3 regions of the Sulfobacillus sp. TH-112 genome follow, and region 1 is predicted to be linked to each of the others. Evidence: riboswitches for the same ligand, from Rfam matches in the RefSeq annotation. Region 1 holds a riboswitch; each other region holds the start of a gene.

Region 1 (7,480 bases):
AGCCAACTGCCCAGGAATATCCAAGAGAGCTAATGAAAAACGCACGGAATCACGGTCGTTTAATCCGGTAATCTCCCGTAGATATTGATTCACCTCGATCCACGAAATGACGCCGTATGGTTGATTACGGCGATCTTCGACAATCACCAAAGGTGCCCCGTCAACAAGTAGGTCAATCGCTACTTCCACAGGAGTACCATTAGCTAAAATTGGCACTTCACGCACAAAATTGCGCACCGGTGTCTCCATAATTTCACGCGATGCCGGACCTTCATTCATCCAATACTCTCCGAAGGTGCGGAATAATTCGCCACGAGAAATTCCTCCGAGGATTTTTCCTTCTTCAACTACCATCAGTCCGGGATGATCGGCCAGTTTCGGCAAGATCTCTGATAACAGCATGGATCCTTGAACGTCAGAGTGACGATTAGCAATCGACTCGGCAAACATCTGTGTCCCCCTTCGCAATGTTTGCCCACTCATTTCGCGACTCAGACAGCGTTCTCCTGCCAAAGGATTAGTTTATAGAGAATTTTCCATCGAGGCACTCAGAGCTGGCTGGCCAACAGGAATAGCCGTCGGTGTCCTATCCCGGATGGGATCAATACGAGAGACACCTCGATAAGGCCGTCGATTGTCATGTCCTTTTGTGGTCGCGCCCCGTAAACCGGGAGCCGTGTTTGTCCAGAGCGAGGACCGCAAAGTAAGAAGGAACGGGCCCATACAGACCAAACCTGCATAAAAGAGGGCCATGAGAGCCCTCTCGCAGGTCATCTAGTGATGTTAGTCACGCCGCTCCCGCCACTGCGCTTAAGCCATCGCGCTGACGGGACTTAAGAGCCATGGCAATTTTCCGCAGGGGCTATGCGCGCCGCCGCGTATGGCCAAATTCCAACGCTTGAAGAGATTGAATATTATTGGCGTGCACCACTGCCCGTCCCCCGGATTGCAGTTCTACCAGACCTATCCCCGCCAGGTGTTGAAACGCATTACGGACAACATGCGTCGGCACCCCGAGCGCTCTGGCCTCCTCTTCGACCACCAGAGTGGCCCCCACTTGAATACGATGGGTTAAGATGGCTTCGCGATACCTTTGCACCAATAAGTCCAAACGATTTGCTAATGGTGAATACATGCCGTGGCCTCCATCTCCGAACTCATACCTAAGCAACTCTATTCTACGATATGAAGAGCGGGATGGCCAAATAATTCGCGCCATCCCACTCGGTTGGACCAAGGCATTGCTCGCTAATTCCCCAAAGTATAGACGGTAACCTGCTGCACCCCAAAATCCGAAATCACGGTAGGATCGGCGTTAATAAAGAGGTCTACGCGATCCCCTTGGATAGCGCCCCCGGTATCGAGAGCTTCTCCCATAAAGCCCCCTGATGGCAAGTAATTATCATGATAGCCCGTCACATACAGTACACTGTGTAATGGAATAACCGACGGGTCAACGGCAATCATCCCGTCTTCCAACGGCTGTCCAAAGGCGTCCACCGGTCCATAGGGGTAGTTATCGGCCAAACTAGGACCATAGGAGGTGGCAACCATATGATAGGCATGCAATACCGGGCGACCGTCGATAGTCTTGATGGATGAGGTGAATTCCCCCGTCACGCCGTCGGACGGACTATTCAACGAAGGCTCGCTCACCGGATCATTGGGCTCGGGAAAGGCCTCGGGCAAGGTCGGGCCACTTTGTCCATTATTAATACTCGAACTGGTATTGCCCGAGGTGGACGTCGACCCTGTGGTGCTTGTCCCACTTGCCAGTGTTGGTGCGGTAGTCCCACTGATTGGTGGTACCAGCTTAAATCCCGATAACATCTGCTGCCAAGTGACCTCCGATGTCACCCCGGTTTCAGCCAATCCAGTGGCCTTTTGAAAGGCCTTGAGTGCCGTCTCGGTGGCCGCGTTGAAGTATCCCGTGTCTGATCCCTCAGGCAGATATCCTAAGTCTTCCAAGTTAGCCTGTAGGGTCATCACCCAGTGCCCGGTCGAACCAATCGTGAGCACTTGGCGCATTGCTGGGTGGGTATTGGCCAAAGTCTGGGCCGTTGTCGGAGAAGACTCTGGCGCGGCAGGCACAATATCAAACCCCGCAAGGATATCCTGCCAGATGACCGGGGTGGTAGCTACACTGTCGGGAAGAGCATGAGCTTGTTCAAACGCCACCAGCCCTCGCTCCGTCCGCGGACCAAAAATTCCATCCATAGGACCCGCAGAATACCCCAGAAGGTTCAAATCAGCTTGTAGGGTGCAGACCCAATGCCCCTGCGAACCGATTTGTAAGGACTGTTGCATGGCAGGATGGATCGCCTCGAGACTGGTGGTGCTGGGCGTCGCGGCAAACGTTGCTCCGCTCAATAATCCGGCACTCGCAATGCCGACCGTACTCAACACGGCAATTTTTGATGTTATACGCATGAAGTAACCCCTCTCTCAAAGTTGTGCCTCCGGGGTTAGCTGACGGGTTCGGGCAACGAGAGGTAGGCCCTACGTGATCACACGATTCACCCCACAGACCGGTTCCCCCGGTTGTCATTCTTAAACAATTTGGCGTAGTTATGGTAGAAAAGAGTGCGGACTTTGTCAGATGCCCAGGGAGCGGGTAGGCTGCCTTGGCGTGATATTAAATGGAGGATTATCGAAATGCAGGGTGTTTTCTCATAATCTAGGACCTGTCCCAAAATCCACCACCACACGGAAGTCCGGTCGAACGACAAACAGATATGATACAGTGAGGGCAGGCATGACATCATCAGGAAGGATCGGCGATCGGCTCGTGGCGCAAACACCCAAAGTGCACATCTTGTCGGTTCTCTGTGCGGGAGCCAGTTATGGCCTAGTGACTCCCCTTGTCAAACAAGCTGTGCGCTCCGGCGTGGCAACGTCCTCCCTGAGCATGCTACAGTATCCGGCCGCCTTACTGTTTCTGGTCGTCGCACGATATCTGATGAAGTCTCCACCCATGCGCCTACGCGCACACCTCGTCTGGCCCCTTTTGGCCGTAGGAGTCTCCAGTGCCGCTACTACCATTTGCTATTATCAATCGTTAAAGCATCTTCCCCCAGCTATGGCGGTCCTGCTTCTATTTCAATTCTCGTGGATGCTTCCCGTGATGGGATGGTTAGCGTCGAGACGACGTCCCAGTCTTATTGAGGTCGCAGCTATCGCACTCATCGTCATCGGCACCATCCTAGCGTTAAGTGAGCAGTTTCACGGCCCGTTGACCACCCTCGGGATGATCGAAGGGCTCGGTGCCGGAGTGAGTTATGCCTTCACCTTGTTCTGGCAAGCCCGCATTGCGTCGGATACCCCTGTGTTGAATAGCGCGTTCCTGACGATCGTGATTGCCGCCCTGACGGTCTTCCTCTTTTATCACAACCCTAGCCACCTCTTCACCCAGAACTGGTCCCAAACTGTCGGGTACGGGAGCGTCGCGGGCATTTTTAGTCTCGTTCTTCCCCTAGGTTTACTGTATTTGAGTGCGCCCAAGCTCGGTGACACGCTGACCGCAATTCTGGCATCAGTAGAACTTCCGACCGCACTTGTCATATCACTAATTTGGCTTAAGTCATCTATAACGTTGTTCGAATGGCTGGGTTGTATGCTGATTCTCGGCGGCATTACCTTAGCATCGGTTTGGGATCGCGCCGTTCCGAGAGGCTAAGCATGCGTTCATTGGCCTCTTCATTTGGCTCTCATAGAGGGCGTCAGACATTTCCAGTACGCCTCGCGCAAATTCGGTACTTTTGTTATCATAAATTGATTACGTGGCAGGAGGGACCAGATTGCAGATTGAGGATATGATTATCATTGGTGGCGGCCCAGTAGGTCTCTTTGGAGCCACCATGGCAAAACTTCATGGTTTGTCGGTCACCATGATCGAGAGTCTTACTGCTTTAGGGGGGCAACTGTATGCCCTTTATCCCGAGAAACCCATTTATGATGTGGCAGGCTTCTACGGAATCACGGGAAAAGACCTCGCCAATCGCCTCATCGAGCAGTCGATGCATTTCTCTCCCACCGTAAAACTCGGGCACTCCGTGATCCATATCGCTCCCGTGACCACCAGTGACTCACTCTATTACCAGGTCGAAACCGACCAAGAGGTCCTCTATGCCCGGGTCCTCCTGATTACCGTAGGCATTGGCGCGTTTGTTCCGCGACGGCTTACCGCTCCTGAAGCCGAGTCCCTTGAGGGGCATGGCGTACACTATTTTGTTCCGCCACTCGAATACTTTCACCACCGTCGCGTGATGGTGGTGGGCGGGGGAGATACAGCGCTTGACTGGACGCTCGCGGTTGCCCCCTATGCGGATCAGGTGATACTGGTTCACCGTCGCACGGAGTTCCGCGGACAAGAAGAGAGCATTCGACTTATTGCCGAAAAGTCCAATATCACAACGAGGACGCCCTATGAGGTAATTCATCTTGGCGGCCACGCTCAGTTAGAGTCGGTCACCCTAAAACATGTTACCACCGGAGAAGAGTCCCAAGAAGCGGTGGATGACGTCATTGGTGGACTAGGGTTCCTTCCCTCCTTAGGGCCAGTAAAGACTTGGGGAGTGACACTTCAAGGCAACACCATTCCTGTCGATCCCTCCTCTATGTTGACCAATCTGCCTGGGGTATACGCCGCCGGAGATGTGGCGGCTTACCTTGGAAAAGTCAAGCTGATAGCGACAGGATTCGGGGAAATCGGATTGGCAATCGCCCACATCCGCAACTATCTTGATCCCACCAAGAAGGGTCTCCCGCATAGCTCCAATCTCAAGAACCTCCCCTTTTAATGCCATAAAGCCAGCACGGTGACAAATAGCAAGAGAATCACAAATACAGCATCCCGCCATGAACTGGCGATGGGATGATAGTAGCTACGGGCCGTGGACACCTGCATCGGTTCTCCTTTAAATCCGCGGGCCTCCATGGCAATAGCCACCCTTTCAGAGAGCCGCACCGCATCACTAAGAAGAGGCAGGGCATAGGTGACAATTCGTGCCGGAGACCAATGCAGGTCGCGTCCACGAACCCGACGAGCTAGGCGCAGTTTGTCCCACTCTTCGATGAAACTGGGAAAGAACCGCAATCCCGCTAAGGTGCCATAGCTAAATTTGGGCGGTATGTGCCATATCCGAGACAATCCCTTCACGAGATCGACTAAATCTACTGTAGAGACAAATAAGAGACCAAAACTAACCGCCGACAACATTCGAAACCCTAAAATCAACCCCTTGATAAATCCGGGATAGGACAAGCGATACCACAGCAGGTGAAAGACCGGGGTCTGTGGGCCCACAGCAGCATATGCGGTCATCATCCAAGTGTAGAGCGCAAAAAAGAGCACAAACGGTAAAAGGCGCTTTATTACGGATAGTAAAGATATGCCGCTTAGCGTCACCAGTAGGACCAGGGGAATGGCGGCCAACGTCATCGCTTGAGGCAAGGTATGGGCAAAGGCAGTTAAGCCCACCGCCAAAAACACCCCGAGCAACTTCCACACCGGATTAATCCGCCCCATAGTGCTCTTTTTCACTCGACTTCCCATTGTCATAAATTGGGGCGAGGAGCTACCTGGTTCGTCCTGAGGTTCTCTCAGCCCAGAGTGCGCCACTAGGTGGCATTGGTCCAACACAGTATCGTTGGTCAAGAGTTCGCTCGGCTCCCCGTCAAACACCACTTCTCCCTGATCCATGGCAATGACCCGTGTCGCATACTCCGCCACCAGGTCTAAATCATGGGTAGAAATAATCACCAGAGCACCCGCTCGTTGCCGCTCCTGCAGACGTTCCATAATCACATCCCGAGTACTCGCGTCTTGGCCAAACGTTGGCTCGTCAAGACAATACAGGCTGTGCGGCTTTTGCAACATGCAAGCGACAGACAAGCGCCGCTTCTGCCCCTGCGAGAGGGAATAGGGGCTGAGACGAGCATGGTCCAAGAGTCCAAACTGCTCCAATTGCTGTCGGGTATCCTCCGGCATGACGCCCTCAACGTACCGATTGCTCATTTCATCGACCACGCGTTCGAAGATGAATTGATGTTCCGGATTTTGAAATCCAAAGGCGACCTCCGATACCGCCGGATGAATGGCTCTTCCTTGATGATGGCGTTTCAGTCCGGCGATAAGCTTCAGTAATGTGGACTTTCCGGCTCCGTTACTCCCCACCAGCGCGACTAATTCTCCCGGAAAACACCGCAAGTTTATCCCTGATAGCGCGTCGGGACCATGACGCGTATACCTCACCGCGACATTCTCCAATTCCACCAGTGGCTTTGAGATGAGAAGTCCTTTGGCAGACATCGCAACCCGACGGTCTACAATCAGCCCCTCTTGACGCATCCACTCGGCTTCTTGCACCATCAGTTCCTGACTCGGTCCCACACGATAAATGTCCCCTTGCCGGCTCATTAGCACCATGGTTGGGATAATCGACACCAGATCGAGGAATTTGTGCTCTATCACCAATAGCGTCTTGCCCAGAGCTTGCAGCTTTGCGATCTCTGAAAAGACGTCAGCCGTGGCTCGCGGATCAAGGTTGGCAGTCGGCTCATCCAAGATCACCAAATCGGGATCTAATACCAAAGCGCTGGCGAGTGCTAAACGCTGCTTGTTACCTCCAGACAGCGTATTGTGCTCCACCTCAGGACGAATGCGCAAATGGACCGATTGCAGCGCTTCATCGATTAATGGTTCCATTCCGTCGGAGGGCACCGCAAGATTCTCCAGTCCGAAGGCCACCTCCTCGCCAGCACGAATTTGGCAGAACTGAGAGTCCGGATCCTGAAAGACATAACCGACCCGTCCAGGTTGTGCCATGTTGGGATGATACCAACGTTCACCCGTAACCTCCGCCTCAATACTCTGCGGTATAATTTGCGCGATCAGCATGGCTAGGGTCGATTTTCCACATCCACTTGGACCTACCACCAACATCGACTCACCATGTCGGAGGGTCAAGTGGATATCTCTCAAAACCGTCTTATCGGCAAAAGCGACGTCAACTCCCGCAAGGGCAATCATGGTGTCGCGAGTGAGCTTAGACTCATTAAGCACCATTACGAGGTAACGCCTGCCTGTTCTTTACCAATAGCGAAGTTCTGCAAAACTCCGGTACGCTTGAGCCCGCGCCCCACTAGCCACGACAGTAACCCCGCCAGAATCGCTCCACTAATCATCGTCACCACCAAATAGCCAACTTGCGTGGCGATTGTATACTGGTCGACGCCATAGTAAAAATAAGAGTAGATATAGTTGCCGATTCCTCCTAGAGCACACGCAAATAACAGCCACGATAAACTATAGTGACGATAACGCCCTAGCATAAATCCCAACTCAATACCAATGCCCTGCGCAATTCCAATCGTGAACGCTTGCACTCCATAAGGACTTCCTAGCGCAAACTCCATAAATCCTCCGATGGCTTCTGCTAATAGCGCAGCCCCGGGCTTCCTCACAATAAAGGGCACGATA
Region 2 (7,480 bases), on a different contig from region 1:
AATCGTGGAAGAGTAGGGGACTATGCGCGCGATAAAAAGGTGTTTGACGCATTTTGTCACACGGGTTCGTTTGCTCTTGTGGCCGCACGTCATGGGGCCTCCTCGGTACTTGGCATTGATATCGATGCTCGTGCGATCGAGCGGGCGGAAGATAATGCGCGTCTCAATGACTTGCAAGAGGTGGCGCACTTTGAGGCACAAAATGCCTTTGACTGGTTGCGTAAAGAAAGTGACCACGGCCCGCAATATGATCTTGGGATTTTAGATCCGCCGGCATTTACCAAGTCAAAGCAAAGTGTGCCCCAGGCGTTGAAGGGATATAAGGAAATTAACTTGCGTGGGATAAAGCTTCTTCGCCCCGGGGGAATTTTGGTCACGTCGAGCTGTTCGTATCATTTATCGGAGCAAGACTTCATTGGTGTCATTCAATCGGCAGCTCATGATGCCCGCCGCCCGGTGCGGATTATTGAAATTCGCGGGCAGGGACCGGATCATCCGATGTCGCCCGCTTTACCCGAGTCACGATACCTAAAGTGTGTGATTTTATCTGTGGGCTCATAAAAAAAAGCACCCCGTTTGGGGGTGCTTTTTAGTGGCTACACGAATTCGGAGATCCTTGTTGATCCTTGGTGCGAAACGAATGGCCGCATCCGCAAGAGGCGACGGCGTTGGGATTGTTAATCGAAAATCCTCCGCCCATCAAGGAATTAACATAATCGACTTCAATCCCATCTAGTAGCGGAGCGCTGTTGGGATCAATGACCACTCTTACCGGGCCAAATTCAAACGCGTTATCATCTTCATGGGCCTCATCGAGAGCCATGCCATAGCTGAATCCACTGCAACCACCTTTAGAAATATAAATCCGTAGGGCGAGATCCTCTTTACCCGCCATGAACTCTTGCACTTTTTGGACCGCATCGTCAGTCAGAGATATCATCTTGAAAACCTCCTCTAATACCTCACATTATAACAAAAAGTTAGGATTCCTGAATAGCCCGAGATTCATGCTCCAGATCTTGAAACACTTTTAGTAAGGCGGACAATCCTTCAACGAGATTGGCGCGTTCGGTGGCATCGAGACGCTCGGCAAATCGGGTGAATTGTTGTTCGCGACGTTGGAACACGAGATCTGCCAATTGGCGACCATAGGAAGAAAGTCGAACACGAACCACTCGTCGGTCGACATCGTCTCGATCCCGTCGTACTAAGTTCATGCGGAGCAAGCGATCCACCAAACGGGTGGCTGCACTTTCAGTAAGCCCCAGTTCGGAGGCGAGCTCGCCCATGGGCAAGTTGTGCGGTTCGTATAACACCACCAACGCGTTCATCTGCGAGGGGGTGACTTCAAGCCCGATAAGTTCACGTGTCGCTTCGGCTTCTAAATATCGCATAATGCGTGGGAATAGATGCTGGATGTCTTCAACAAAAGCCGGAATCGCGGCTTTGTCCATGGGGAGGCCTCGCTTTCATTTATTTGACATCATATCACGCTCATAGGGGCATATAAAACTTGACATTGACAAATATTGCTATGAGTCGATATACTGCTGGCAACGAATGCTGGAGGGGGTCTGCCTCAATGTACATCAAAAAAGTCGCGGTGGTGGGAGCGGGGACGATGGGAGCGGATATTGCCTATGTGATCGCTACGGCCGGAATTCCGGTGGTAGTGAAAGATGTGGCCGAAGAGCCGCTTCAAAACGCGCGCGCTCATATTGACGACCTATTTAAGACCCGCGTCGCTCGCGGCCGCATGAGTGCTGAGGATGCGGCCCAACGAAAAGATTTAGTAACATATACCACCGAAGTGGATGCTCTACGCGAGGTGTCGCTGGCGATCGAGGCGGTATCGGAGCAAATGAGCATCAAAAAGAAGGTCTTTAGGGAATTAGACCAAGTGCTGTCTCCTATTGCCATCATTGCATCTAATACGTCGGCATTAAGTATTTCTGAGCTAGCTGAGGTCACAGGTCGCGCAGAACGTGTGGCGGGTTTTCATTTCTTTTTCCCGGCTCACATGATGAAGCTTATCGAGGTGATCTCTGGAGAACATACTAGCAAAGAGACGTTGGAGACCTTGCGTCGCTTCGCGGAAGAAATTCGAAAAATTCCGGTGTCCGTCAAAGAGTGTCCAGGGTTTGTCGTCAATCGTGTGCTGATGGCGTCGATGGCTGAAGTGCTGAGGTTTCAGGATGAGACGGGCATTCCCTATGCGGACATCGACCAAGCGGTCATGCGCGCTAAGCTCGCTCCGATGGGCCCATTTGTGTTAGCCGACGCGTTAGGACTGGATGTGGCGCTTGAGGTGGCCCAGACCTTGACTCAGGCCTATGGCGACAGGTTTAATCCGGGGCCGCAACTGCAGGCGTTGGTTAATGACGGCCATTTGGGACTAAAGAGCGGTCAAGGCTTTTATTCGTACCGTTAATTAGCATGGGGGTGTTTTTAACATGGATGAATCACTAGAACAGCAGTTATTGCAGCGGTTTAGTTTGGCTACGTTTTTAGAGAGTGTGCGACTTTATGAGGAGAAAATGGCCAGTATTGAAGATATTGATGTGGCGATGCGTGCAGGAGCGGGTCTCGCGACCGGACCGTTTCAGTGGGCCGACACGCGAGGACTGGATACCGTGCTTGCCGAATTGACGGAGCTTGAAAATTCCGTCGGTGAGCGGTTTCGTCCCCCCGAATCGCTGAAAACTCTTGTAGCACAGGGCGACTTGGGAGTGAAGACCGGTCGCGGATATCTGCAGTACTCGGCGTCTGAGGAGTAGCCATCGCAATCGAGGAGGGACTTAAGGTGAGTGCGGTCAATGAGAAGAGAATGGATCGCGTCTTAGTGTGGACAATACAAAATCCACCGGTCAACGCGATTAGTCTTGAAGTCCTGCGTGAGCTTCAGGACTTATGGACCGAGGCGGCAGGCAACATGGACATTCGAGCGGTGGTGATTACGGGTTCCGGTCCGGCATTTGCCGCAGGCGCAGACCTAAATAGTGTGATGAAACTTGGCGGCAGTGTAGCGGATTTTATCAGTTTAGGGGCCGAGCTTTACCAGAAGTTTGAAACCGGGCGTCTTCCGATGGTTTCTGCCATTAACGGCATCGCCTATGGAGGAGGCAATGAAATGGCGATGGCCACAGACATTCGCATCGCGTCCAGAAGTGCACGTTTTGGGCAGCCCGAGGTGAACTTAGGGATTATTCCCGGCTGGGGAGGAACCTGGCGTCTTCCGCGACTGATTGGACAGTCTCAAGCCAAGAGGATGGTTCTCACCGGCGATTCTGTGGATGCCGAGGAAGCGCTCGCGCTAGGATTGGTACATCAAGTGGTAGAGCCACGCATATTGCTGGATGTCGCCCTGAATGTGGCTGATCGTTTAGCGAGCTTACCGCCGCTAGCATTGGCAGAAATAAAAGGCCTCATGGCCGATAATCGAGATGGCGGTCAAGCACGAGAAACCCAGGCGATGCATCGCATCATGATGACGAGCGATGCCCTCGAAGGTCTTCAAGCATTTCTTGGCAAGCGACGTCCTCAATTTCACGGGCGATAAGAATCCTGAGGATTACGAAGTAAACTGAGCCCAAATTGCGTCATGCCGGCAGCGAGGATCACAATACTGGCCCAATCCGGAATAATATGTTGATGCCAAAACGTTAATGCCAGAAGCATGGCACACGACGACCAAGCGGTGCCAAAAACATGTCCTTGACGACTGACGGCCAAAAGAATCAGCACCAAAAGAACGAGACCACTCCACCACCAAATCCCTTGCCCCAGACCGAGTAACGCTATCGTGAGCACCATGATTAATAATCGGCCGATGCCCAAGGGATTCGCGCGATGATGTGTTGTTGATAGACGAGTCTTTTGAGTCGAGACTGGTTCGGATTTTTGTATGGCTTGCGTCTTCGTGTGTACCATATGCTAAAACCTCCCGAGTAAGTGGTCGTTATCCTTCTCGATCACCGAGTAGCTGGGAAATAAAGAAGACACCCGGACCGTAGTCCGGGTGTCGGGGAGAGAAGGAGAGTCGGAGAGAGGGTCGATGAGCACCTTTTACACCAGGGGCGCCAGCGGTCTCTCATACATTCCATCCTCCTCTTAGTTACTGGGGAATATCTGTACTGCGCCATCATAGTTGTCGGCGAAATACGGTTCACTCAAGCTCTGAACCACGACCCCTTGACTGGGCGTCGCGGCAGAAATAAATTCTCCGTTGCCAAGGTAGATACCAACATGGTTAGCAAAGACGCCTTCGGTGGTGAAAAAGATAATATCCCCGGGCTGCAGTTGATCATAGCTGACATGGGTTCCATCGTTCCATTGGGCATAAGACGAATGAGGCAATGACACCCCAAACTGACCATATAACCACTGAACAAAGCCTGAGCAATCAAATCCTGTCGAGGGACTATCTCCGCCCCACACATAGGCATAACCCTGGTATTGGAGGGCAAGTCCTGCAAGTGCCGATCCCGAAATAGATACGTTGCCACGATTGACCTGGTCTTGGGCATTGGTGATCGAGGAACTGGATAAGGCCTGGTTTAACGCATTCCAGGTTAACGCGCCCACGAGACCATAAGACGGTAATCCTTGTGCCCGTTGAAAGGCTTGTACGGCGGCCAAGGTATCAGGGCCAAAGATGCCATCAATGCCATCGGGTGAATAACCTAAATCCGTCAGGTCGGTTTGTAATGTGACAACTTGGGGACCGGTGTCCCCTTCGTGCAAATAACCTGCTGGATAGGCGGCCGGAGCAGCTTCCCATGAGTCTGAAGCACTTGCGCTTGCATATCCAACATCTTCTAAGGCACTCATGGTCTTTACAGGCTGTGTCTTAAGACCCTGGGTGGCTTGGAAATTGTGGACCGTCTTGACTTGGGCTTGGACCGTTTGCGACAAAAGTGACATCGACAGCAAAGCTGTGCCAGCCAAAACGGGCAACATTTTTCGATTAAATTTGAACAACAGTGATACGTCCTTCCTTCTCGTTACTGCCTCCGAGGTTAGTAGCGGATAACCCGTGGTTCGGGGGAGAAGGAGCCCCCTACCGACCGCACAGGATCGGATTCACCACCTAAAGACGTTGCTTTAGGATCCCCCGTACCTTGACTATCAAGGATTCGGCATATTGAATATGGCATTAGTTTACGGCGCATAACATCAATCGATCAACAAATAAGGGAGAATTTTTGCGAAAATAGGGGAAAACTGAAGGTGGGACAATGGAATTTACAAATTGAGACCAATTCGCGTAAGACAAAGGAGCCAAGAGTGGTATAATACTTGGGAAACTTTCCGGAGGATGGGATGACCGATGAGAGCAACGGACGCCGCCTATGCAGTGCTTAAGGCGCAAGGACAGCCAATGGATGTGCAAGACTTGCTGGATGAGACGCTAATGCAGTTGGGCGTTGATCGGGAGCCCAAAGTAGCCTCTAGAATTTATACCGATATTAACTTGGACTCCCGCTTTCAATATCGCGGGGGGTCATCGTGGGGACTGAAGGAGTGGCAGCCTAAATCGCCTGGGCGAGCGACTGCATCAGGAAGGGATCGTGCGAGTTACGATGACGATGATGCAGAAGACATCGAGGAGGACGACGGTTAACTCCGTTCGGACTCCTTCTCCATTTAATGTCGTCTCTTCGGTGCGCAAATAGTAGAACCCGGGTATTGAGTTGAATAGGAGGAACCACGATGGCGAAGTATGTGTTTATTACGGGCGGGGTGGTGTCATCGCTCGGGAAAGGGATTACGGCCGCGTCGTTAGGAAGAATTTTGAAAACGCGGGGTATCCGGGTCACTGCTCTGAAATTAGATCCCTACATCAATGTGGACCCGGGTACCATGTCTCCTTTGCAACACGGCGAAGTCTTTGTCACGCAAGATGGTGCAGAAACCGACTTGGATTTGGGACACTATGAACGGTTCATGGATATTAACCTCTCGCAAGCCAACAACGTAACCACGGGGCGTATTTATTGGTCGACCATCAGTAAGGAGCGGCGAGGGGATTTTCTTGGCGGCACCGTGCAGGTGATTCCGCACATCACTAATGCCATTAAAGAGAGAATCCATCGAGTGGCAGAATCTAGTGGAGCAGACGTCGTCATTGTGGAGATTGGCGGCACTGTCGGGGATATTGAAAGTTTGCCCTTTTTGGAAGCTATCCGTCAGATGCGCTCCGATATCGGGCGAGAGTCAGTTATGTATGTTCATGTGACCTTGGTTCCTTTTTTAAGTGCGGCAGGAGAAGCCAAGACCAAGCCCACCCAACATTCAGTGAAAGAGCTGCGTTCCATCGGTATTCAACCGGATGTCATAGTATGTCGTACGCAGAAGCCATTGTCGCGCGAGATGCGCGATAAGATTGCGCTAATGTGTGACGTGGATAGGCGTGCGGTCGTGCAAAATGTCGATGCTGATTCCATTTACCAGCTGCCTCTGATGCTGGCCGATGAGGGGTTGGATGACATTGTGGTCAATCGTTTAGGCCTCACCGCCTGTGGGTCGAAACAGCTTGATGAATGGGCGGCACTGGTCGATCGGGCAGCTCACATCGAGGGTCGCGTGGAGATAGCGGTGGTCGGAAAATATGTGGCACTCCATGATGCCTATTTAAGTGTGGTCGAGGCTTTGACGCACGGCGGGATTGCCAACCAGGTGAAAGTGGACATCCGTTGGGTTGATTCGGAGGATATTGAAGCCAACGGAGTCCAGGCATGGCTAACCGGCGTGGACGGCATTTTGATTCCCGGCGGTTTTGGTTATCGCGGCGTGGAAGGAAAAATCCTGGCGATTGAGTATGCTCGCACCCATAGCATCCCATTCTTCGGTATCTGTATGGGAATGCAGGCCGCAGTGATAGAAATTGCCCGTCATCGGGCCGGCCTACGTGAGGCCAACTCCACGGAATTTATGGCGGATACACCGTATCCGGTGATTGATCTCATGCCAGAACAACAAACGGTAGAAGATTTAGGTGGCACGATGCGCTTAGGCAGTTATCCGTGCGCACTGACGCCGGGCACCAAGGTTCAATCTGTGTATCAGGAGCCGCTCATCTTTGAGAGACATCGGCATCGGTTTGAGGTGAATAATGCCTACCGCACTGCATTGCAAGAGGTGGGGGTGGTGTTATCGGGACTGTCTCCTGATAACCGCCTGGTAGAAATAATCGAGTTAGTGGATCATCCCTGGTTTATTGGGACTCAGTTTCATCCAGAGTTTCAGTCGCGCCCGAACCGACCGCATCCCTTGTTTACATCGTTTATTGCAGCAAGCAAGGAAGCCAAGGAAGCCTTCGAGGACGCGATCCTGTACTCCGATCGATCATAGCGGGGATAGCTTGGGACATTAAAGAGTGGTGTGATTCTGACAGCGTCGACGACGTCTTTTGGAATGGGGCTTTTGACAAGGATTTTTCTTCGGGAATATACTATGGATAGAGAGAGGAGGCTTTTCA
Region 3 (7,480 bases), on a different contig from region 1:
ATAGGCGGATCGCGCAATCGATTTAAGGTCATACCCCTGATTCTGGTAAAAGCGATGGTCCTCAATGGCGATGACAGCCGTCGCCACGCTGGGGGCTATCTCAGAGAGAGCTACCGGGGCGGATGAGGCGCCCAAGGTGGCGACCACTGTCCCGTCACGGTCGTAGACCATCGATGGAGAGGACGACGCATACGAATCCCAGAGTCTGGCCACCGAAGGGAGGTGTTGATTCATTTGGTCAATCTTGTGAATCAGCAGGCCGACACCCAGAATACTGGTGAAAGCGGTTAGAGACAACACCGCCCCCGTGACTCTGCGAATCGATAGTATCTGGGGTCGATGACGATGGTGACGGCGGCGATTTTGCATCGGATTCTCCTTTAATCGGGCAGTAGCGCTTCTCCCGCTAAGGTGTCCGTGTCACATAAAAAATATGTCGAAAAAAGGCGGAGCCCGAAGGCCCCGCCGCTGATCTAGAGTTTAGTTTACCGTTCCCGCTCCATAGTAATGGGATACATAGAACGGGTCGTTAAGATTCTGTATCTGGACTCCTTGACCCGGTTCCGGGGCATCAATAAATGCCGCCGAATATCCCATGGCGGGATCCGAGCCAATATAAATTCCTACGTGAGACGCTCCGGGAGCATAGGTTTGAAAGAATACCAGGTCGCCGGGTTCGAGATTGGCTTTTGACACATGGGTCACTTCATCATACTGCTCCCAAGTGGTACGCCCAATACTGATACCGTTTTGAGCCAGTACATACTGTACCAGACCCGAACAGTCAAAGCCGGTTGCAGGATTCTCGTCACCAAATACGTAAGGCACCCCGAGGTATTTCAGCGCGGTGGATACGATGGCTGCACCGACGGAGCTTGGAGCATCTTGCATAGGTAGTGAGACGCTATTGGATCCACTTGCGATGGCCGAAGAACTGCCGGGCAGGATCAAGACTTCGCCGACCGCAATATTGTTGGGATTCGACAGATGATTCAGTTGGGCGAGGATGGGCCATGTAGTATGAAACATGGCGGCAATCCCGGCCAAGGTATTGCCCGCTTCAACCGTATATCGGCGCACTGCGGACGACGCCTTGGCTGTAGCCGGTTCATTGGCTGCAAGCGTGGTTTGTCCACCAGGCACAGAGAGGACTTCGCCGATGCGAAGCACGTTGGGATTCGCTAAGTGGTTCATCGAAGCTAGCGTTTCCCAGGTGGTGTGAAATTGGCTGGCGATTCCTGCTAAGGTGTTTCCTGATTGCACCCGATAGGTGGCGCTGTGTGCGGCCTCAAAAGACAGTGAGGAGCTCGCGTGCGCGCTATCGATCAATTGATGATGAGGTGCCGTCGGAGATCCTTGAGCGACCGTCTGGACCGTGGTAAGCGGGGACAAACACAAGGCTGCAGCCACTAAAGCACCGCTGGCTACGCCAATCGAGCGTATATTCAAATAGGGGCTCCCCTTCCTTCGCGATTTGCCTCCGAGGTTAGTTCATGGTTCGGGCAGAAGGAGCCCTACGTGTAGACACGATTCACCAAGGGACAGGTCCCTTTATCCCCCGTACATGGAATTTCCATGATTCGGCATAAGGAGTCGTATCGATTATAGGGGGATCTTGTCGACATGTCATGAGCGATGGGATTGAGTGAGCGGTCATCACCACCTTCGCACGTCGCTTTTTGCCATAATATGTCCGTCACACTAAATATTTGGGATGCATGGAAAAAAGCGTCAGGGAAATAATGGGCGATTTTATGGGGAGGGCCTTTTCTGGATATCCGTGGCATAATGCGATAGTATAGGTACGCTTACGAACGGGAGGTGGCAGGTTGGCAAAGCCAAAGCCCTTGATTATTGTAGAATCTCCGGCCAAGGCCAAAACCATCAGCCGATTTCTAGGAAGTCGGTATCAGGTGAAGGCATCGATGGGGCACGTACGTGACTTGCCAAAGAGTCAGTTTGGTGTTGATGTCGAAAAAGATTTTCAGCCGCGCTATATTACCATCCGCGGCAAAGGTCCATTAGTGAAAGAATTGAAGGACGCGGCCAAAAAGACCGATCGCGTGTATTTAGCAACCGACCCGGACCGCGAGGGCGAGGCCATTGCTTGGCATCTGGGGGAAACACTAGGGATTAAGCCGGAGGATGCTCGTAGAATTGAATTCCACGAGATTACGAAAGATGCGGTGACTGAAGCGATTCGCTCGGCCCGACCGGTGGATATGAACTTGGTGGATGCCCAGCAGGCGAGGCGGGTACTCGACCGCGTGGTGGGGTACCAACTATCTCCGTTGCTGTGGCGCAAGGTACGTCCCGGACTGTCCGCGGGTCGAGTGCAGTCAGCCGCACTGAAGATTTTGGTCGATCGGGAACTGGACATTGAAGCTTTTCGTCCGGAAGAATATTTTACAGTGGAATTAACCGCCAATAGCCAACCGGCGATTGCTGCTCAGTATGTTGGCCCATTAGGCGAAAAGGGTCGTCTCACCGTGCTTGATCAAGGGGCGGTCCTGGAGCAAGTGCAAGTGGGAATGGACGTCGAAGTTCGGTCGGTGAAGACCCGGGAGCGTCGTCGCTTTCCGTCCCTCCCATTTACGACATCCACATTGCAGCAGGAGGCCTCACGGCGTCTCGGGTTTTCGGTAAAGCGTACCATGAGTCTCGCGCAACAATTGTATGAAGGACTTGAGGTGAAAGGGGAAGGGACAGTAGGACTTGTGACCTACATTCGCACGGACTCCACCCGTGTTTCGGACGTGGCCGTGGGAGATGCCAAGGCGTATGTGGAAAGTACCTACGGAACGCCGTTCTTTAAAGGAAGTGACGTCCCGAAACGTCCCCAAAAGGAAAGACCGGGGGTGCAGGATGCCCACGAGGCCATTCGACCCACGGTCGTGATGCGTCATCCTGACCAATTGAAAGGCTCTTTGGCACGGGACCAGCTACGCTTATACCGACTGATCTGGGAGCGTTTTGTGGCCAGCCAAATGGCGCCATTGGTGTATGATGCGACCACGGTGGAACTCATTCAGGGAGCACATGCCTTTCGGGCTCACGGATCGGTTGTGAAGTTCCCTGGGTTTTCGGTGCTTTATCAAGACACCCGTGAAGAGGGTGAAGAGAATGCCGAGAACGATGGGGCACTGCCGCTCTTAACTGAAGGGTCACGGCTTTCGATCGAGACCATCGAGTCCACCCAACACTTTACTGAACCGCCACCGCGATATACTGAGGCGAGTCTGGTGAAGACGCTCGAGGAACTTGGTATTGGTCGTCCCTCGACCTATGCTCCGATTATCGATACGTTGTTGCAGCGCGACTACGTCCGGCGGGAACAAAAGCGGCTGACACCCACAGAGCTTGGCCGGGTGGTGGTGGATCTCCTGAAAAACTACTTTCCTGAGATTGTGAACATTTCGTTCACCGCAGCTATCGAAGATCAGTTGGATCGCGTGGAGGATGCGGACCTAGTTTGGCAACAAGTATTGCGCGAGTTCTATCAGTCATTTGCCGAAGAGTTAGCTCGTGCGGATGAGGAAATCGAAAAGGTGGATATGCCCAACGATGTCACGGATGAAGTGTGCTCTGTGTGTGGGCGACCTATGGTCGTGAAATATGGTCGATTTGGTAAGTTTTTGGCATGTTCCGGATACCCCGAATGTACCAATACCGAGGCGATTGTGGAGAAGACCGGTGCTTTCTGTCCAAAATGCGGAGCAGACTTGGTGGCTCGACGCAGTAAGCGAGGACGGACCTTTTATGGTTGCCGCGCCTACCCTGAATGTGATTTTGTCACCTGGTGGCGGCCGACGGAGAACAAATGTCCGCGCTGTGGAACCTCTATGGCAACCAAGAAGAAAGGACGTCAGGAAACCTTGGTGTGTTTGAAGGAGGGATGTGGCTTTGAAGAAGAAGCTCAATAACCGTGTGACCATCGTGGGCGGTGGTCTCGCAGGCTCCGAGGCGGCCTATCAGGTGGCCTCGCGGGGTATTGCGGTCGATCTCTATGAGATGCGGCCCGTGACCATGACGCCTGCGCATCATACCGAGCGTTTGGCTGAACTGGTCTGTTCAAACTCCTTCGGCGGAGATGTCGGTCTGTCCCCGGCTGCCTTACTCAAAGACGAAATGCGGCTCTTTGATTCACTGATTCTGAAGGCCGGACGCGAAGCGCAAGTGGATGCTGGTTCGGCGCTCGCGGTGGATCGTGATGTCTTTAGCGAAGGAGTCACGCGCGCTATTGAGGCGCATCCTTTGGTGACCATTCACCGGGAAGTGGTCCAACAGGTGCCGGATGGGCCGACCATTATTGCGACCGGTCCCTTGACTCATGAGTCGTTAAGTCAGAGTCTCATTGACACTCTGGGCGATAGTCCGCTCTCGTTCTTCGATGCCGCAGCACCGATTGTCTTTGGCGAGTCGATTGATATGGACCATGCCTTCTATGGATCTCGTGAGGGAAGCGATGACTATATTAACTGTCCCTTAACCAAAGCCGAGTACGAAATATTTTACGAGAACTTGGTGCAAGCGGAGCAGCATGAACGCCATGATTTTGAGGATGTGGCGTTTTTTGAAGGCTGCTTACCGATCGAGGAGTTAGCGCGACGTGGCAAGAGGACCCCGCTTTTTGGACCGATGAAGCCCATGGGATTAAAAAACCCCTTTGAAGACGGACGCCGTCCTTATGCCGTGGTGCAATTACGCCGAGACAACGCGGCTGGGTCGCTTTGGTCATTGGTGGGATTTCAGACCAATTTGCGGTGGGGAGAGCAAAAGCGGGTCTTGCAGTTGGTGCCAGCACTGCACCAGGCGGAATATGCTCGCTATGGAGTGATGCACCGCAATACCTATTTGAAAAGCCCTAAGATACTGGATGCATCTTTAGCAGTCCGGCGTCGGGAGGACTTGTGGCTTGCGGGGCAGATGATTGGGGTCGAGGGCTATGTCGAGTCCGCGGCTTCGGGGATTCTGGCCGCGATGAATGCGGTTCGCTATCTTCAGGATCAAGAACCGCTCATTCTCCCTCGAGAGAGCATGATGGGCGCACTTTTTCATTACGTGAGTCATGCCGATCCAGAGAGTTTCCAACCGATGAATGCGACCTTTGGGCTGTTTGACCTGCCTGACGATATTCGCGCCTTAAAGGAGAAGCGTCAGCGTCGTGAGTGGTTGCGACAACGGGCCTTGGCGGCAATGAACGATCTCGCCGCATTGCAGGTTCGCGATCATGCCTAAGGCGACATTCCCGGACGTGACTGAGTATCTACGCTATTTGGATGCGGTCGATAACTGTTCTCCACACACGCTGAGGGCCTATGAGACGGACTTAGTGGCCTTTATGGAAGAGCTCCGCATGCCGATCGATCGTATCGATGCTAAGCAGATTCGTCACTATCTCTTGCAAGAAGGGGCGCGCGGCTTGTCGGCGCGCAGTGTGGCACGGAAGCTGGCGGTCATTCGCAGCTTCTTTCGCTATTTGGAGCGAGAGAATCGCGTGGCCATGAACCCGGCCAAGCGGGTGTTGGCGCCGCGCTTTCGGCGCGGCTTGCCGCGTGTCTTGACGATTGACGAAATGGCCACTTTTATCGAGGCCGCGATGCGCGATGCAGGGCCCTTGGGGATTCGCAACTGGGCACTCATCGAACTCATGTATAGCGGGGGATTGCGCAGCCAAGAGGTGGTCGATTTAGATGTCGAGGCCATCGCCTTTGGCGACGCGACGGTGCGTGCGCTGGGCAAGGGGCGCAAAGAGCGTATCGTGCCGATTGGCCGCTACGCGGTGCAGGCGCTCACTCAGTATCTTGAGGTGGCGCGCCCCAAACTGTTACATAGAAAGACTAAAGCTCTCTTTTTAAATGCTCGAGGCGGCCGGCTTACGACTCGGAGTGTGCGTCGCATTGTCAAAGCCACATTGCTCAAAAGTGCGTTGCATCGCAATATTAGTCCCCACTGGTTGAGGCATTCATATGCCACCCATTTGCTGATGGGGGGCGCTGATCTGCGCGTGGTGCAGGAGCTATTGGGCCACGAAAGTCTTCGCACCACCCAAATTTATACTTATGTATCGCAAGAGCAATTGGGAAAAATCTATCAACAAACCCATCCCCGAGCTTAAGGGCGGTCAGATGGTGCGCGAGCGTGATAACATAAGTACAGTACAGGTCGACGAAGACCAAAGTGCCTTCACATCACGAGGAGCATGATGGAGTGTCACACGATGAGGCGATGTGGCAATGACCGATCGGGGAGGGATTAGCATGAGTGACTTTCATGGGACCACCATTCTAGCGGTGGTGAAGGACGGACATGCCGTGATTGGAGGAGATGGCCAGGTTACCTTTGGAGAAAATACCATTATGAAACATACTGCCAAAAAGGTCCGCCGCTTGTACCATGGCCAGATTGTAGCGGGATTCGCGGGTGCGGTAGCCGATGCACTGACCTTATTCGAACATTTTGAGGGAAAGCTTGAGGAAAGTCATGGCAATTTGCCGCGAGCTGCGGTGGGACTGAGCCGTCAATGGCGCACCGACCGGATGTTAGGGAAGTTGGAGGCGCTCCTTTTAGTGGCGGATCGTGAAAATTTGTTTCTGTTGTCGGGAACGGGTGAAGTGATTGAGCCAGATGATGGCATTGCCGCGGTGGGTTCGGGGGGGAGCTATGCGTTGGCGGCGGCGCGAGCATTGGTATCGGTACAAAGTGGTCTTGAACCTCACGAACTGGTGCGCCGATCGCTCGAGATTGCAGCCGACATTTGCATTTACACCAACCATCACCTGACCATTGAGACATTAGACTAGGAGGCGACGAAAATGGATGAAGCATCATTAACCCCCGCACGCATCGTGGCGGAGCTGGACCGCTATATTGTGGGACAGAAAGAGGCGAAGCGGGCTGTAGCCATTGCCTTGCGCCATCGCTGGAGGAGAAGTCGATTAGAGCAGGAACTGCAAGACGAAATTACTCCCAAGAACATCCTCATGATCGGTCCCACCGGAGTGGGAAAGACGGAAGTGGCTAGGCGTTTGGCGAAACTGTTGCACGTGCCATTTATTAAGGTGGAAGCCACGAAATTCACGGAAGTGGGGTACGTGGGGCGGGATGTGGATTCGATGGTGCGGGACTTAGTGGAGACGGCCATTCGGATGGTTAAAGAGGAACGCAGCCATGAGGTGAGGGACCGTGCTGAGCGGATGGCCGAAGACCGCATTGTTGAGGCGATGGCGCCATTTCCCGAAGACACCACCACCACCGCTGGGGGGACGCATAATCCCTTTGAAATGTTTTTTGGCGGCGCATCGAACCCCAATGCCTCGCGTCCTGTCGATATCGAAGAGAGACACCGTATTGAAAACGAACGGCAACGAATTCGTGAGAAGTTGCGAATGAAGGCGATGGAGCATGAAGTGATTGATGTCGAGGTCGAAGATGCCGGACCGACCATGCCGATGATGGGCAATATGCCGGGGATGGATAA

Evidence for each region. Region 1 has a riboswitch for cyclic di-AMP ahead of ACOJWD_RS06220 (peptidoglycan-binding protein). Riboswitches for the same ligand answer to the same signal wherever they lie in the genome.
Region 2: it holds a riboswitch for cyclic di-AMP, as region 1 does, so the genes downstream of both, ACOJWD_RS15160 (C40 family peptidase) here and ACOJWD_RS06220 (peptidoglycan-binding protein) in region 1, are expected to answer to the same signal.
Region 3: it holds a riboswitch for cyclic di-AMP, as region 1 does, so the genes downstream of both, ACOJWD_RS09575 (LysM peptidoglycan-binding domain-containing protein) here and ACOJWD_RS06220 (peptidoglycan-binding protein) in region 1, are expected to answer to the same signal.

Annotation. Positions count from the first base shown of each region.
Region 1 covers NZ_JBYCKN010000096.1:1,888-9,367, forward strand. The annotation lists gene ACOJWD_RS06210 (hypothetical protein) at 1-450, opposite strand, end outside; gene ACOJWD_RS06215 (GntR family transcriptional regulator) at 863-1,135, opposite strand; gene ACOJWD_RS06220 (peptidoglycan-binding protein) at 1,249-2,430, opposite strand; cyclic di-AMP (ydaO/yuaA leader) riboswitch at 2,440-2,575, opposite strand; gene ACOJWD_RS06225 (EamA family transporter) at 2,756-3,676, shown strand; gene ACOJWD_RS06230 (NAD(P)/FAD-dependent oxidoreductase) at 3,798-4,799, shown strand; gene ACOJWD_RS06235 (ATP-binding cassette domain-containing protein) at 4,796-7,066, opposite strand; gene ACOJWD_RS06240 (ECF transporter S component) at 7,066-7,480, opposite strand, start outside.
Region 2 covers NZ_JBYCKN010000204.1:3,609-11,088, reverse strand. The annotation lists gene ACOJWD_RS15195 (class I SAM-dependent rRNA methyltransferase) at 1-561, shown strand, start outside; gene ACOJWD_RS15190 (HesB/IscA family protein) at 590-940, opposite strand; gene ACOJWD_RS15185 (MarR family winged helix-turn-helix transcriptional regulator) at 981-1,454, opposite strand; gene ACOJWD_RS15180 (3-hydroxyacyl-CoA dehydrogenase family protein) at 1,583-2,431, shown strand; gene ACOJWD_RS15175 (3-hydroxyacyl-CoA dehydrogenase family protein) at 2,454-2,777, shown strand; gene ACOJWD_RS15170 (enoyl-CoA hydratase/isomerase family protein) at 2,804-3,559, shown strand; gene ACOJWD_RS15165 (hypothetical protein) at 3,547-3,930, opposite strand; gene ACOJWD_RS15160 (C40 family peptidase) at 4,111-4,980, opposite strand; cyclic di-AMP (ydaO/yuaA leader) riboswitch at 4,993-5,151, opposite strand; gene rpoE (DNA-directed RNA polymerase subunit delta) at 5,330-5,623, shown strand; gene pyrG (CTP synthase) at 5,713-7,353, shown strand; gene ACOJWD_RS15145 (PspA/IM30 family protein) at 7,480-7,480, shown strand, end outside.
Region 3 covers NZ_JBYCKN010000134.1:21,425-28,904, forward strand. The annotation lists gene ACOJWD_RS09570 (transglycosylase domain-containing protein) at 1-369, opposite strand, end outside; gene ACOJWD_RS09575 (LysM peptidoglycan-binding domain-containing protein) at 481-1,449, opposite strand; cyclic di-AMP (ydaO/yuaA leader) riboswitch at 1,461-1,596, opposite strand; gene topA (type I DNA topoisomerase) at 1,830-3,923, shown strand; gene trmFO (methylenetetrahydrofolate--tRNA-(uracil(54)-C(5))-methyltransferase (FADH(2)-oxidizing) TrmFO) at 3,904-5,238, shown strand; gene ACOJWD_RS09590 (tyrosine recombinase) at 5,255-6,118, shown strand; gene hslV (ATP-dependent protease subunit HslV) at 6,261-6,803, shown strand; gene hslU (ATP-dependent protease ATPase subunit HslU) at 6,816-7,480, shown strand, end outside.